Linked DNA regions of Tsuneonella mangrovi. The protein of the gene in region 1 interacts with the protein of each later gene in a pairwise test. Links are inferred from orthologs where the notes say so. Each region holds a gene or a part of one and is shown in the gene's direction. Other genes may lie near its edges.

The links.
Region 2: the proteins of grxD (region 1) and CJO11_RS04340 interact in binary tests that used the Escherichia coli proteins (3 or more experiments, as listed by UniProt). The link is inferred for Tsuneonella mangrovi from one-to-one orthologs.

The regions. Positions count from the first base shown.
Region 1 is NZ_CP022889.1:1,271,448-1,278,776, reverse strand. Bases 125-2,889 are described here. They hold grxD (Grx4 family monothiol glutaredoxin), read left to right. Parts: upstream 125-1,224; coding sequence 1,225-1,554; downstream 1,555-2,889. Other genes in these bases: CJO11_RS06250 (glycoside hydrolase family 47 protein), read right to left, coding at 2,662-2,889; CJO11_RS06255 (NUDIX domain-containing protein), read left to right, coding at 1,844-2,632; CJO11_RS06265 (BolA/IbaG family iron-sulfur metabolism protein), read left to right, coding at 952-1,185; CJO11_RS06270 (DUF1476 domain-containing protein), read left to right, coding at 624-947; CJO11_RS06275 (NADPH:quinone oxidoreductase family protein), read left to right, coding at 125-558. Outside these bases: more of CJO11_RS06275, read left to right, coding at 1-124; more of CJO11_RS06250, read right to left, coding at 2,890-4,080; CJO11_RS06245 (GH92 family glycosyl hydrolase), read left to right, coding at 4,203-6,542. UniProt on the Escherichia coli protein: Monothiol glutaredoxin involved in the biogenesis of iron-sulfur clusters.
Region 2 is NZ_CP022889.1:873,999-881,260, forward strand. Bases 1,370-4,067 are described here. They hold CJO11_RS04340 (BolA family protein), read left to right. Parts: upstream 1,370-2,428; coding sequence 2,429-2,707; downstream 2,708-4,067. Other genes in these bases: CJO11_RS04330 (glutathione S-transferase family protein), read left to right, coding at 1,370-1,788; CJO11_RS04335 (J domain-containing protein), read right to left, coding at 1,785-2,375; CJO11_RS04345 (pirin family protein), read left to right, coding at 2,701-3,588; CJO11_RS04350 (SDR family NAD(P)-dependent oxidoreductase), read left to right, coding at 3,585-4,067. Also shown: CJO11_RS04315 (VOC family protein), read left to right, coding at 1-3; CJO11_RS04320 (dihydrofolate reductase family protein), read left to right, coding at 7-681; CJO11_RS04325 (GFA family protein), read left to right, coding at 681-1,160; more of CJO11_RS04330, read left to right, coding at 1,162-1,369; more of CJO11_RS04350, read left to right, coding at 4,068-4,397; CJO11_RS04355 (alpha/beta fold hydrolase), read left to right, coding at 4,400-5,296; CJO11_RS04365 (DUF2332 domain-containing protein), read right to left, coding at 6,590-7,262. UniProt on the Escherichia coli protein: Transcriptional regulator that plays an important role in general stress response. Has many effects on cell morphology, cell growth and cell division. Acts by regulating the transcription of many genes, including dacA (PBP-5), dacC (PBP-6), ampC and mreB.

The DNA.
Region 1 (7,329 bases):
GCGGCGGGGGGCGTGGGCCTCTCTGCGGTCGAACTCGGCAAAGCGTTCGGCGCTAAAGTGATCGCCGCCGTCTCGAGCGCGGAGAAAGGCGAGATTGCGAAACAAGCCGGGGCTGACGACGTGGTCATTTACCCCAAGGGCGAGATGGACAAGGCTGCGAGCAAGGAGCTCGCTAATGCGTTCAAGGCAGCGTGCGGTCCTGATGGGGCGAACATCGTCTACGATATCGTCGGCGGGCAGTATTCCGAGCCGGCGCTGCGCGCGATCGCGTGGGAGGGGCGCTTCCTGGTGGTCGGTTTCCCGGCGGGCATCGCGAAAATGCCGCTCAACCTGACCCTGCTCAAGAGCTGCGACATCTGCGGCGTGTTCTGGGGCGCGTTTACGGCCCGCGAGCCGGGCAAGTTCCACGAACAGGTCAAGGAGCTGTTCGCCTTGCTCAAGGCTGGAAAGATCGATCCGCTGGTGTCGGAGACTTTCCCGCTCGAGCGCGGCGGCGACGCTATCGCCAAGCTGGAGAATCGCGAAGCGGTGGGCAAGCTCGTCGTGACAATGGACTGACCGCGCTTGCCGCTCATGGCAGGCGCGCCTATGTCCAGAAGTCCATATTCCGTTTGGGGAAAACGATGACCGATTTCAATGACCGCGAGCGCGCCGAGGAAGCGCACTTCGCATTCGACCAGGAAACAGCCTTCCGCATTGCCGCGCGCCGCAACCGGCTGCTCGGCCAGTGGGCGGCCGAAAAAATGGGCCTGACGCCCGAAGAGACCGATGCCTATGCCAAGGCGGTGGTCCAGGCCGATTTCGAGGAAGCGGGCGACGAAGACGTGATCCGCAAGGTGCTGGGCGACCTGACCCAGGCCGGGATCGAGATCGACGAAGCGCAAGTGCGAACCGCCCTCGAGCAGCAAGCGATCGAAGCGCGCCGCCAATTGATGGGCGAGGCCTGACGCCATGCCGATGAACGGCGGCGACATCGCCGGGATGATCGAAGCCGCGCTCCCCGGGGCGGTGGTCGAGATGACCGACCTTGCGGGCGACGGCGATCACTGGGCCGCCCGAGTTATCGCGCCGCAATTTGCCGGCAAGAGCCGCGTCGCACAGCACAAGCTGGTTTACGAAGCGCTCGGCGGACGGATGGGCGGCGAACTCCACGCCTTGCAACTCACCACCGCCGTCCCCAACTAATTACGCGCAAGCCCAATTTCCAAAGCAGGTCGTATTGCCATGTCCGACGTCAACCAGCGCATCTCCGATATCGTCTCGAACGACGATGTCGTCCTGTTCATGAAGGGAACTCCGCTGTTCCCGCAGTGCGGCTTTTCGAGCCGCGCGGTCGCGATCCTCGATCACTGCGGCGTCGCCTACGGCAGCGTCGACGTGCTGCAGGACATGGAGATCCGGCAAGGGATCAAGTCGTTCTCCGACTGGCCGACGATTCCCCAGCTCTACGTGAAAGGCGAATTCGTCGGCGGCAGCGACATCATGATGGAGATGTACGAAGCGGGCGAACTGCAGCAGCTTTTGGCTGAAAAGCAGGTCGCAAAGGCCGGTTGATCCTCGCCCTTCGTGGCCGAATGAGAAAAGGCCCGTCCGGGATATCCGGGCGGGCCTTTCTCTTGGGGTTCGGGGAGGCGGGGCCGGGAGACCGGGGGCCCCGCCTCATTTAGGAAGACTTTGGGGTGCCCTGTTCCTAGCACGGACCGTGCCAAGTCGAATTCGTGGCGGATTCTTGCGGGTCATGATGGTTAACAATTTTTACCCCGATCCGATTGTGTAAGGTTTCCCGACAGCGATTTGAATTGCCGCTTGGCAAGCGCGCGGCAGGGCGGCACAGACGGTTGCAATGAACGACCGAACTTCCCCCGACAGCCCGCGCCCTTCGATCCCTGCCGCCACGGTCGTGGTGTTCCGCAACGCCCCCGAGGGCGGCCCCCCGCAAATCCTGATGGTTACCCGCGCACGGCAGATGTCGTTCGCCGGCGGTGCGGCGGTGTTCCCCGGCGGGCGGATCGACGACGCGGATTTCGCCCTTGCCGATGCACTCGAAACCGGTCTCGAGCGGAGTGAAGCTGCCAGCCGGGTGGCAGCCGTGCGCGAAACGCTGGAAGAAACCGGACTGGTCATCGGGGTGCGCGAGCCCGTCGGGGCCGACGATGCCCGCAAAGCGCGCGCGATGCTGCTCGAAAGCGGAGTTCTGGCTCCGGTGCTCGATACGATGGGCTGGACGCTAGACCTGGATGCGCTGGTCGCCTTCGCCCGCTGGCATCCGAAGAACGAGCGCATCCCGCGCATCTTCGATACCCGCTTCTACCTCGCCGACCTTGGCACTGGGGCGGTCGAGATCGAGATCGATGCGACCGAGAACACCCGCCTGTTCTGGACCACCGCTGCCGATGCTCTGGCGGCGGCCGATCGCGGCGACATCATGATTATCTTCCCGACCCGCCGAAACCTCGAACGGCTCGCCCGGTTCGCCGATTTCGACGCTGCAAGGGCCGATGCGGCGGCGCATCCGGTGCGCACGATCACGCCCTGGACCGAAGAGCGCGATGGCCGGCCGTGGATCGTAATCCCGGCGGACTGCGGCTATCCGGTCGACGGCGAACCGCTTGACCGTGCTGCCCGGGGCTGATCAGGCGCACATTCCTGCTTCCGTGCACATTACGAAGTCGCGCCGCTCTGCGGCAGGAAGCCCTGCAACACATTGCCTTCGGTCGTCAGGTAATTGCGCGCATAATCGAAGCGCGGTGTGTCGGAAAACAGCAGGTAGTAGTATTTCATCTGCTCCGACCACCAGTAACCCGGGCAGTGATCGGCCTGCCTCTTGGGATTGCTGGTTACATCCGCCATGTCGGTGAAGCCGAAGGGTGCGCGGTTGAATTGTTTCATTGCCAGGAAGTGGTCGCGCCCGATCGACCGCCAACGCGGGTCGCGATCGATCAGCCACAGCGTGAATGCCGAATCCGCCAGTTCGGGGCGCAGCGAATTGGTCATTTGCGTCGCCTCTCCAGCCAGATAGTCGTATCCTTCGGGCAGGATGCCGTAGCGCGCCTGCAGTGCAGCCCAGCTTTCAGTGTATGCCGCCCCTTCCTTCATCGCGCCGCCCTGGCCAAGCAAGCCGCCGTAGAACGATGCCAGCTCGTCCTGTTCGGTAGATACGATCTCACCGGTCTCGAAATCGACATCGGCGAACCATAACGCGCCATCCCGCCAGACCTGTTGGTGCTTCAGGATGGCTGAGGTGCAGACGTTGTACATCGCCTTGCAGTCGGCATCCCCGAGCAGTTGCCAGCTGTCCCACAGGTATTCGAAGAAGCTGTCGCAATACGATCCGACGGTGGCCCTGCGCGAATGCCATTCACCGGTGTCGACATCGATCTGGGTGGCAACAAGGCCCAGCTTCGACCGGCGTTCGAACACTGCGACTGCGGCGCGCTTTGTCGCTTCGACATAGCGCTCATCGCCCGTCAGGAGGCTAAGCGTACCCCATTCCGGCAGGTATGTGGCGATGTCGGCCGGACTGGTAACGCTTTGGCGGGTTTCGCCGGTCGCTAGGTTAATGAACCGGCGCGGCATCCCGGTGGGCGTATCGAATGCGGGCAGCAATCTGTCTGCGAGGTCGCGGGCCTTGGCGAGCAAGGCAGGGTCGCCGCTGGCATGATGAGCAGATAGCAGCCCTCCGACCAGCCTGATCGAGGTCTCGAACACCGATACTTCGCCGTCGACCGCGAAATCGAGGTTGCCCTTTACCCAATCGACCCCGGCGGCGAACGCTTCGTCGAGGCCCATGACCCAAAGCGTATCGAGCGCTTCGATCAGCGACAGGCCGAGGTGACGGTCCTTGAGTGGGAAGCTGGAAAACGTCCCGCTAACAGGCCTGATCTCGTCCTTGCCCCACGCTAGGCGGCGGTAATTGTCCCACGCGAACTCCATCTGGTCGCGAACGTCGGTCGCGAGTGCGCTCCAGTCGATCCCGCTACCAGGATCCGCAGCGCGGAGCGATTGAGGCAAGCCGCCGATCGCACCCAGCGCCGCCGCGCCGCGCAACAAGGTGCGCCGTTGCAGTTTCACGCGCTCCATCCTCCTGTTCCCTCGCCGACCGGGCCTCGCCGATTTTGTCCGGTTTCACAACCGTCTTGCGTCGCGCGCGGCTCTCGCCCAATCGAGCGGAAGCGAAATTTCCATTCGGCACAGGAGCCAGAATGCCCAAGTTGCTTCGTATCGCTGCCGTTCTCGCTACTGTTCCCGCGCTCGTATCGGGGCCCGCGCTCCTGTCGGCAAAGTCCGAACCGACGCCATATGACAGCGTCGATCCGATGATCGGCACCGGCGGCGAAGGGCACACCTTCCCCGGCGCAGTCGCCCCGTTCGGGATGGTCCAGCTCTCGCCCGACACCGACACGACTTGCACGATCCGCGATTGCTACGGCCACGCGGCAGGTTATCGCTACGAGGATCCGACGATCCAGGGATTTAGCCACACCCATTTTTCGGGCGCGGGCCACTCTGACCTCGGCGATTTCCTGGTGATGCCGGTCAGCGGCGATGCAGTGCCGCTCGAACCGGGTAGCGCGACCGACTCGGCATCGGGTTATCGCTCGCGCTACAGCCACGCGACCGAGGTCGCGCAGCCGGGATACTATGCTGTTACACTCGCCGACTACGGCGTGAGAGCAGAAATGACCGCGGGCACGCGAATCGGTGTCCATCGCTATACCTTTCCGGCGGACAAGGCGGCACATCTCGTTTTCGATCTCAGGACGTCGCTGTACAACTACCCGGGCAAGGTCCTGTGGTCCTCGATCCGGTTGCGTGGCGATCGCACGATCACCGGCTGCCGCCAGACGCGCGGCTGGGCGCCCGACCGCGTGCTGTGCTTTGCGATGCAGCTCTCCGCGCCGGTCGCCGGGCACGCGTTCGTCGATACCGAGAAAAGTGTCGCCTACCGCGGGTTCCAGGGGCCGGGACGCGGGACGGACAAGGTGGCCTACAAACAGGGGCGCGCGATCGTTGCGCGGCTCGATTTCGGCCAACTTCCCAGGCCGCTGGAAGTGAAGGTGGCAATCTCGTCGGTCGACGAAGCAGGCGCACTGGCCAACCTAGCGAGCGAACCGGGCGACTTCGACGCGATCCGCGCGAAGACCAGGGCCGAGTGGCAGAAAGCGCTGGGAGCGGTCGAGATCGAAGCACCCGAGGGTATGCGCACGAGCCTTTATACTGCGCTCTATCATTCGCTGCTCGCCCCCTCGATCGCGGGCGATGTCGATGGTCGCTATCGGGGGGCGGATAACCAGGTCCACACGGTCGACTTTCCCTTCCGGTCGACCTTTTCGCTGTGGGACACGTTCCGTGCCGAACAGCCGCTGCTTACCCTGATCCAGCCCGAGAAGGTCAACTCCGACATCGTCCGGTCACTGCTGGCCAGCCAGCAGGACAGCCCGTTCGGCATCCTGCCCGTGTGGCAGTTCCAGGGGCGCGAAACGTGGACCATGATCGGCTATCACGCGGTGCCGATCATCGCCGACGCGTATCTCAAGGGGATCAAGGGATTCGATGCTGACAAGGCGCTCGATGCGATGGTGGCGAGCGCAACCTACGGTCCCTATGGCGATCTCGCCGACTACATGAAGCTGGGCTATGTCCCGATCGACAAAGAGCCCGAAGCGGCATCGAAGACTGTCGAGTACGCCTACGACGACTGGACCATCGCCCGCATGGCCGATGCGATGGGCAGGAAGGATATCGCGGCCCGGTTCTACAAGCGGGCGGGCTACTGGCGGAACACGTTCGACCCGAAAACCGGGTTCGTCCGTGCGCGGAAATCGGACGGCCAGTTCCGCACGCCGTTCGATCCTACCGCGATCAACTACGGCTCGGACTACACCGAGGGCAATGCCTGGCAATACAGCTGGTTCGTGCCGCAGGACCAGGCTGCGCTGTTCAAGGCAATGGGCGGCGACAAGGCAGCCATCGCCAAGCTCGATGCGATGTTCGATTTCGACAATTCGAAACTCGACTACAGTCATGCCGAAGATATCGCTGGACTGATCGGGCAATACATTCACGGCAACGAGCCGAGTCATCACGTCGCTTATCTCTACGACTACGCGGGTGCCCCGTGGAAGACGCAGGGGCGCCTCAAGCAGATCGTCGAGAGCCAGTACAAGCCGACACCCGACGGACTTTCGGGGAACGACGACTTAGGCCAGATGTCTGCCTGGCTGGTGTTCACTTCGCTGGGTTTCTATCCGGTCACGCCGGGGAGCCTGCAATATGCGATCGGGCGACCCTTCGTGGACCGGGCGACGATCCACCTGCCAAACGGCAAGGCATTCACCGTCATCGCCGACAATATGGACGATGCGCACCCGTTCGTCGGCTCTGTTACACTCGACGGGAAGCCTTTCGCGCGCAGCTACGTCACCCAAGGCGAGATCATGGCCGGCAGCACGCTGCGTTTCACAATGCAGGCCCGCCCGAACAAGCGATGGGCGAGCGGTCGTTCGGCAAGACCGTACTCGATGAGCGCGGCGGAGCGATAGGAAGAGGGGGAAATCCACTGGTCGGGACGACTGGATTCGAACCAGCGACCCCCACACCCCCAGAGCGATTCTGGCCAGATTTTCTTCGTCACGGCCTGGCACTGTATGGCACTTTAGGGCACACAAGAGCGATCCGATTCTAAGATTAAGATATTGATTGGAGTCCACATTATTCCAGAAATCCGATATTGAATCCACGAATCACAGCCAGATTCGGAAAAATGCGAGATTCAGATCGGTGGCGACATGGTGGCGACAAATTGCTCAAGAGAGACCTCGGCTCACGACCAAGCTGGCAACGTCTCTTCCTATCACAGATCGTCCGCGGATACTCTATGATCCGGACTTGGCGGGCTTCGGAATTCGCATTGCGAGCCCCAGCTCACGACATCCAAACGGTGCACGAACGTGGATTGTAGAGTACCGCCCAGGTTCGGGCGGGCGCGGTGTTTCCAAGAGACGAATCTCGCTTGGTAGAGCAGACGTTGTCTCCGCAGATGAAGCCCGGCGCCGGGCTCGCGATATTCTTGCCGAGGTTTTTGCCAATGGATCCGACCCCGCCGAGACCATCGCGCGCGCTCGATCTGCCAAGAAGATAGACGATCTTCGAGACGACTATCTTTCAGCAACCAATCCATTTCGAAAGCAGAGAACTCGCGACTTATATGAGGGACTCTGGCGGTTGCACATTTCTCCGGCAATCGGTGCTATGAAAGTAGACCAAGTCACGAAGTCCAAGATCACCGAGGTACACACTCGACTGGGTCTTCGTCACCCCGCAACTGCG
Region 2 (7,262 bases), 400 kb from region 1 along the record:
TGAGCCATGACGCGCAAGATCACCGGAGCCGCATTCCTCTCGCTCGACGGTGTGATGCAGGCCCCGGGCGGGCCAAGCGAGGATTCCACCGGCGGCTTCGACCAGGGCGGCTGGGTGTTCAAGGCGTGGGACGACGAAATCGGCGAGACGATCGGATCGCTGTTCGCTGGCGAATATGACCTGCTATTGGGGCGGCGAACCTACGATATCTTCGCTGCCTACTGGCCCTATGTCGAAGGCGATGAGGCGTCGATGGGAGAGGCCTTCACCCGCGCAGGAAAGCATGTGCTGACCCGTCGCAATGCTCCGCTGGAATGGGTCAATAGCCACAAACTCTCCGGCATCGACGAAGTCGCGACACTCAAGCAGAGCGAAGGCCCCGACCTCATCATCCAGGGATCGAGCACGATCTATCCCGGCCTTCTCGCCGCCGGATTGCTCGACAAGCTGATCCTGATGACCTTTCCCGTCACGCTGGGCCATGGCAAACGTCTGTTCGGCGAAGGTACGCCGCCCGCGATGCTCGAAATGGTCGATCACAAGGTCACCGCCAAAGGCAGCGTGATCGCCACCTATGTGCCTGCCGGGCCGCTCCCGCCCTACCCGCCGTTCGGCCCTGAGCCGAGTAAGAGCGAACGCGAGGCGGAACGGCAGCAGGCAATGAAGGAAGGAACCTGGTGATGGCTCAACACGAAGGAGGATGTGCGTGCCGCGCGGTCCGCTATCGCCTGACCGACGATCCGATCGTCGTACATTGCTGTCATTGTACCTGGTGCCAGCGCGAGACCGGCAGCGCATTCGCGGTCAACGCGGTGATCGAGGCTGACAGGGTCGAACTGATCTGCGGAAAGCCCGAACGGATCGACACGCCTTCGGCCAGCGGCAAGGGTCAACCGATATTCCGCTGCCCGAACTGCAAAGTCGCATTGTGGAGCCACTATGGCGGGGCTGGCGACAAGGCGAACTTCATCCGTGTCGGCACACTCGACGAACGCGCGGCCTGTCCGCCCGACGTTCACATCTTCACCGAAAGCAAGCAGCCGTGGGTCGTGATTCCGGACGGCGCGGAATCCTTCCCGGTGTTCTACTCGGGCAAGGACGTGGTGCGGATCTACGGCGAAGAAGGTGCCGCTCGCTGGCGGAAACTGAGGGAGGGCTGAAATGGCCGACTATACGTTCTACACCAACCCGATGAGCCGTGGGCAGATCGCGCGATGGGCATTGCACGAAGCAGGTGCCGACTACGACACCGTGCTGGTCGACTGGCAGGCCAAGCCCGCCGAATTCCTTGCCGCCAACCCGATGGGCAAGGTGCCGACGATCATCCACCACCACGGCTCGCACGATCACGTCGTCACCGAAGCGGCGGCGATCTGCCACTACCTCGCCGAAATGACCGCGCCCGAGCTCTTGCCGAACGCTGAAGAGAAGGCCGACTACTTCCGCTGGCTGTTCTTCGCAGCGGGGCCGCTCGAGCAGGCAGTGGTGGCAAACAGCATGGGCTGGGAAGTCGCTCCCGAGCGCGAGGGCATGGCTGGCTTCGGGACTTACGAACGGACGATCAACGCGATCGACGGTTGGCTGGGCGAACACGACTATGTCTGCGGCGACCGGTTCACGATGGCCGACGTCTATGTCGGCAGCGCAGTCGACTGGGGCCTGGCTTTCAAGTCGATCCCGACGCGCCCTTCGTTCGAAGCCTATGCAGCGCGGCTGCGCGAACGCGATGCCTACAAGGCGGCCAAGGCGATCGACATGCGGCTGATCGCCGAGGCGCAGAAGGCTTAGGAGAAGGCGGAGCTGCCTTTGAGGAGTTGGTAGGCCTCGACCACGCGGCCCAGCCGCGCCTCGTGGCTGCGGTCACCGCCATTGCGATCGGGGTGGTAGCGCCGCACCAATTCCGAATAGCGCCGCCGCAGCCCGCGCCGATCAACCGACGGCGACAAGTCCATCGCGTTCAAGGCTTCGCGTTCGCGCGGGGTAAACCGGGCATAGTGCGCGTTGGCATCGGCCCTGCGGCGGATATCCGCCGCCCGCGCCCCGATTGCTTCGAGCGGATCGTCGAAGTCGGCCCATCTCGGCACGCCGCCCGCTCCGCCATCGGCGCGGAATGCACGTGCGGTGCTCGAATTGCTCCACCCGGCACCCGGCGACTGCGCTTCCCAGATTTCTTCCGCGCTCATCCCTTCAAACCAGTCGTATTCGGAATTGAACTCGCGAACATGGTCGAGGCAGAACCAGCGCCATTCGCCCGGCCCGTCAAAACCGGCCGGCAGCACACCCGGCGCACGGTACTCGCCAGGTTCGTTGCAGCCGGTGGCATCGCAGGTGCGCCCGGTATCTTCGTGTCGTCCGTGGAATCGCGTTTCCCGCATTCGCACAAGGATGGGCATGGACATGACGCTTGTGAACCCCCAAATCGGCGGACATGACCGGTCCCTTGCAAAACGAAATGAACGACCTGCTGAATGCGGCGTTCACCCCCATCCGCCTCGAAGTCATCAATGACAGCGCCAAGCATCACGGCCATGCCGGTGACGACGGCAGTGGCGAATCGCACTTCACTGTCGTGATCGAATCCGAATCGTTCGTCGGAAAGTCGCGGCTCGAACGACAGCGGATGGTCAACGCCGCGCTGGGCGACATTCCCGGCCAACGAGTCCACGCGCTGGCTATCCGCGCCGTCGCACCGGGAGAAGCATGGTGAGCAATCTCGAAACGATCGCCCCCGTCACCCACGACCTCGGCGGGTTCAAGGTACGCCGCGCGATCCCGACCAAGGGCCGAACGATGGTCGGCCCGTTCATCTTCGTCGACGAGTTCGGCCCGGCCCGGCTCGACGTCGGTCAGGCGATGGACGTGCGCCCGCATCCACACATCAACCTCGCCACCGTCACCTGGCTGTTCGAAGGCGCGATCGACCACCGCGACAGCATCGGGAGCTTCGCGACGATCCGCCCCGGGCAAGTCAACCTGATGACCGCAGGCAGCGGGATCGTCCACTCGGAGCGCAGCCCGCAGGCGGAACGCGACGCAGGCCCGCGCCTGTACGGGATGCAGACCTGGCTCGCGCTGCCCGACGGGCGCGAGGAAATCGACCCGGCGTTCGAAGCGGTGCGGGACCTGCCCGTGGTCGAGGACGATTGCGCCAAGGCGATCGTCATCATGGGCAGCCTGTGGGGCAAGACCGCGCCGACCACGACTTACGCCGAAACGATCTATGCCGAGATCGTGCTTGCCCCCGGCGGCAGCCTTCCGATCGATGCCGAGGCGGACGAGCGCGCGGTGATGCTGGTCGGCGGCGAAGCGAGTATCGACGGGCAGTCGCTCGAACCGTTTGCACTGACCGTGCTGACCCCCGGCGCCGCGATGCGGCTATCGTCGGAGGCCGGCGGGCGCGTGATGCTGCTCGGCGGCGAAGCCTTCACGACCAAGCGCCACGTCTGGTGGAATTTCGTCAGTTCCAGCCGCGAGCGGATCAACCAGGCCAAGGACGACTGGCGCGCCGGGCGTTTCGCGCAGGTGCCCGGCGACAGCGACGAATTCATCCCCCTCCCCGACCGCCCCAACACAGTGAGCAACCCATGAGCTTTACCGACCAGACTGCTTGGATCACCGGCGCATCGAGCGGCATCGGCGCCGCGCTCGCCCGCGAATGGGCCGCACGTGGGGGGCACGTCATCCTCTCCGGGCGCGATGAAGCGCGGCTCGCCGCAGTGGCAGGCGACATATCTACCGACACGCTGGTGTTGCCGTTCGACGTGCGCGACGATGCGGCGCTGGCCGAAGCAACCAAGAAAGCACTCGAATGGAAAGGCGGCGTCGACCTCGCGGTCGCCAATGCCGGAATCTCGCAGCGTTCGGCAGCGGTCGAAACCGCAATGCAGGTCTATCGCGAGATCATCGAGGTCGACCTGATCGCCCAGATCGCCTTCGCCCAAGGCCTGATCGGCCCGATGACCGCGCGCGGCCGTGGCCACCTTGCGTTCATTTCCTCGATCGCGGGCAAGGTCGGGGTGCCGATGCGCACCGCCTATTCCGCCGCCAAGTTCGGCCTTGCGGGATATGGCGATGCGCTGCGCGGCGAACTGTCGCAGACCGGGGTGCAGGTCCACACGATCTACCCCGGCTCGATCCGCACCGACGTCAGCCGCAACGCGCTCACCGCCGACGGCTCGGCGCGTGGCAAGAGCGACAAGGCGATCGATGAAGGGATCGATCCGGCAGACGCGGCGAAGACAATGCTCGACGCCATCGCTGCCGGAACGCGCGAGATCATCGTTGCGCGCGGTTCGGAAGAGGCGCTGGGCGAGCTTCGCCGCACCCCCGATCAGTTGTTCGACCAGGTCGCGGCAATGGTCGCGCAAGGGTATATGGAGCGCCTCAAGGGAGAGTAGGCATGGAGATGAAGCGCGTTGCGCTCGCCAACGGGATCGAACTCGACGTGGTCGACGAAGGGCCGCGCGATGCGCCCGCGCTGATCTTCCTCCACGGCTTTCCCGAAAGCCACCGCACCTGGCGCAACCAGGTCGCGCATTTCTCCGATCGCTATCGCAGCATCGCACCCGACCAGCGCGGCTATCGCGGATCGTCGAAGCCGCAGGACGTCGAATCCTACACCACCGACAAGCTGATCGGCGATGTATTCCTGCTCGCCGATGCGCTGGGGGTCGATACCTTCACGGTGATCGGCCACGACTGGGGCGGCGCAATTGCCTGGGGCGTGGCGCTGGGCGGGCAGATGAATGGCCGGGTTATCCGCGCGGTGATCGCCAATGCGCCGCATCCGGCGGTGTTCCAGCGGCTGCTCTACACCAACCCCGTCCAGCGCGAGGCGAGCCAGTACATGCGTGGGTTCAGGGACACCGCGAACGATACGCTGGTGCGCGAGCACGGCCTCGCCGCGCTGTTGCAGCAGGAAATCAGGTGGGATCGCTCCGATGCGATGGAGCCGGAAGAGCGCGAAATGCTGCTGGCCGACTGGCAGGATCGCGAAGCTGCGTTCGGAATGCTCAACTGGTACCGCGGGGCGCAGATCGACGTGCCGCCGCTCGATGCACCTTACGAAATCCCGCAAGGTTGGGCGCCGCCGACGCTGCCGCCGCTGTCGATCCCCACGCTGGTGATCTGGGGCATGGACGATATTGCCCTGCCGCCTGAAAACCTTCTCGGCCTCGGCGACGTCGTCACCGACATGACATTGGTCGAAGTGCCGGGCTACGGCCACTTCGTGCCGTGGGAAGCGCCCGACGCGGTCAACGCTGCGATGGACGAATTCCTGGCGAAGACGGAATGAACTTTGGAAGCGGGTTCCCGGCTATCGAAACGACCGCTTTCGGAACGAGGCTCGTCCAGCCGGAACGACCGCCATGGGGTGGGAAGCGGACCTAACGCTTTGGGCGCTCCAAGAACTGAAACCATTTCGGCGGTTGCAGGTGAAGCGACAGCATTGCGCTAGGAATGCCGAGAAGCAGGCTTCCAAAGAATAGTAAGACTCCCAATCCGCCGCGGGGTTGATAATGCACAAGTGCTCCCCCGCAAGCGCCAGCAGCGAAAAACAGGGACCATCGTATGAGTTCAAGCTGCCGTGTCGTCATTTGCAGATGGTGGCAGGCCGCGACCTTGTCCGCAATCGGGTCGTTACCTGCTCGTCCGCTTTTGACCCCAGTCGCCGATTCGCTTGGTATTGAAGAAGTGATGTCATCCAATGACAACTAAACTCCTTAGGATGTGTCGGAAATTGCATCATGATTGATTTTGTAATAGATTTCTACATTTCAATTCACTGGGTATGGCGTAATTCGTACTCTCCTTTCTTGGGGATCAGATCTCGGGAAGAGGCGAGTCAGTTGAGTAAGAGGTTGTCAGCATCTATTTATAGCACATTTGTCTTATCTATTTGTTTTTCATCATATCTGCAAATAAGGCACCCAAATGTACTCCCTTTTCAGGGTAATTCGCCATACTTTAACGCACTATTCATCATGACTGCAATAGTGGTAATTGATTTGAAAATATATTACATGTTGAATTCGAAGAAAGATCGAGAATTAGAATTCGAAAGAAATAGCATTCTGTACAAGTACGCTTTATCTGCATCAGCTATATTAATATTCTGCGCTATGCCTGCAATATTACTATTTTTAATACTAGATAGCAAATGAATCACCTTCACGCATTACATAATCCAAAAATCAGACACGGCCCGACTTTGCCGTTCCTGCACTTCTGCTTGGACCGGTTCGGTCAACGTCGATCGCGGTTACACCGCCTTTAACGAGATTGATCAATTGGCATCAAGATCAGGCTCACACCCCCCTTGACTCACGTCCCGATTATTGGCGGGCGCCGTCAACAAGCCTCGGATAGAACCTGTCCTTCAGACGCTTCTTGTACCGGTCGGGCAACGGCTCGTTGATCCGGTCGTATGCGGCGGTTAAGCGCTCCCAATTCTCTGCTGCCGATTTCAGTCGATCGATTGAGCGACGTTTGGCTTTCGCCGCCTCCCGGTAGATTTCGGCCCATATGCTGACATTCCGTATTCGGGTCGATAGCAGAAAGTCTGCATCCCGCCGAAACACCCTAAGCGCTACTCGTCGATCCACTTGATCCATGCGCCGTGCGGGTGTGCTTGCGCCAGGAACGCTTCGCCCTCGCCGCCCGGCCAGTAGCGCACGCGCAGTTCGTGGCGGTGGGTGTCGCGGTTGGCCTCCAACGCGATCCATGCCAGTGGCTTGTCCGCGCTGGCCTCGGCCCCCGCCTCCTCCATCGCGGTGCGCACCCGCTCCTGCTGGTCCTTGGGCACGTATTGCCAGACGATCGAGTGCATCAGCACGCGAGTGGTGCCCGCCTCCTGCGGCTTGGCCAGTTCCGCCTCGACGAAATCGGCGGCGTTCATCTTGACGATGTCGGGCGCTTTCTCTGTCGCCGCAGCAATTGCCGCTTCCAGCCGGTCGAAGCGCACGGTGTGTTCGGGCCAGATATACGCCTTGAGCCGCAAGGCCTGTGCCGGATCGGTCAGGTCAACCGGGGTCACGTCGCAACCCTTGAGCGAGACGATCTCGATATCGCGCTGGGGAGGCGGATCGCCCTTCCACTCGGGCGCAAAACGCATCACCGGACTCGCCGGTCCGGTGGTCGTGCCGCCAAGGTCGTAGGCGTAGCGGTCCATCATCAGGTTGATCCCCGCGCTCGAGCCGATCTCGCGGCATTCGAAGCGCGGCGGCAAGCCCTTGCTCGCCAGCCACAGCATTGCAGCGGCA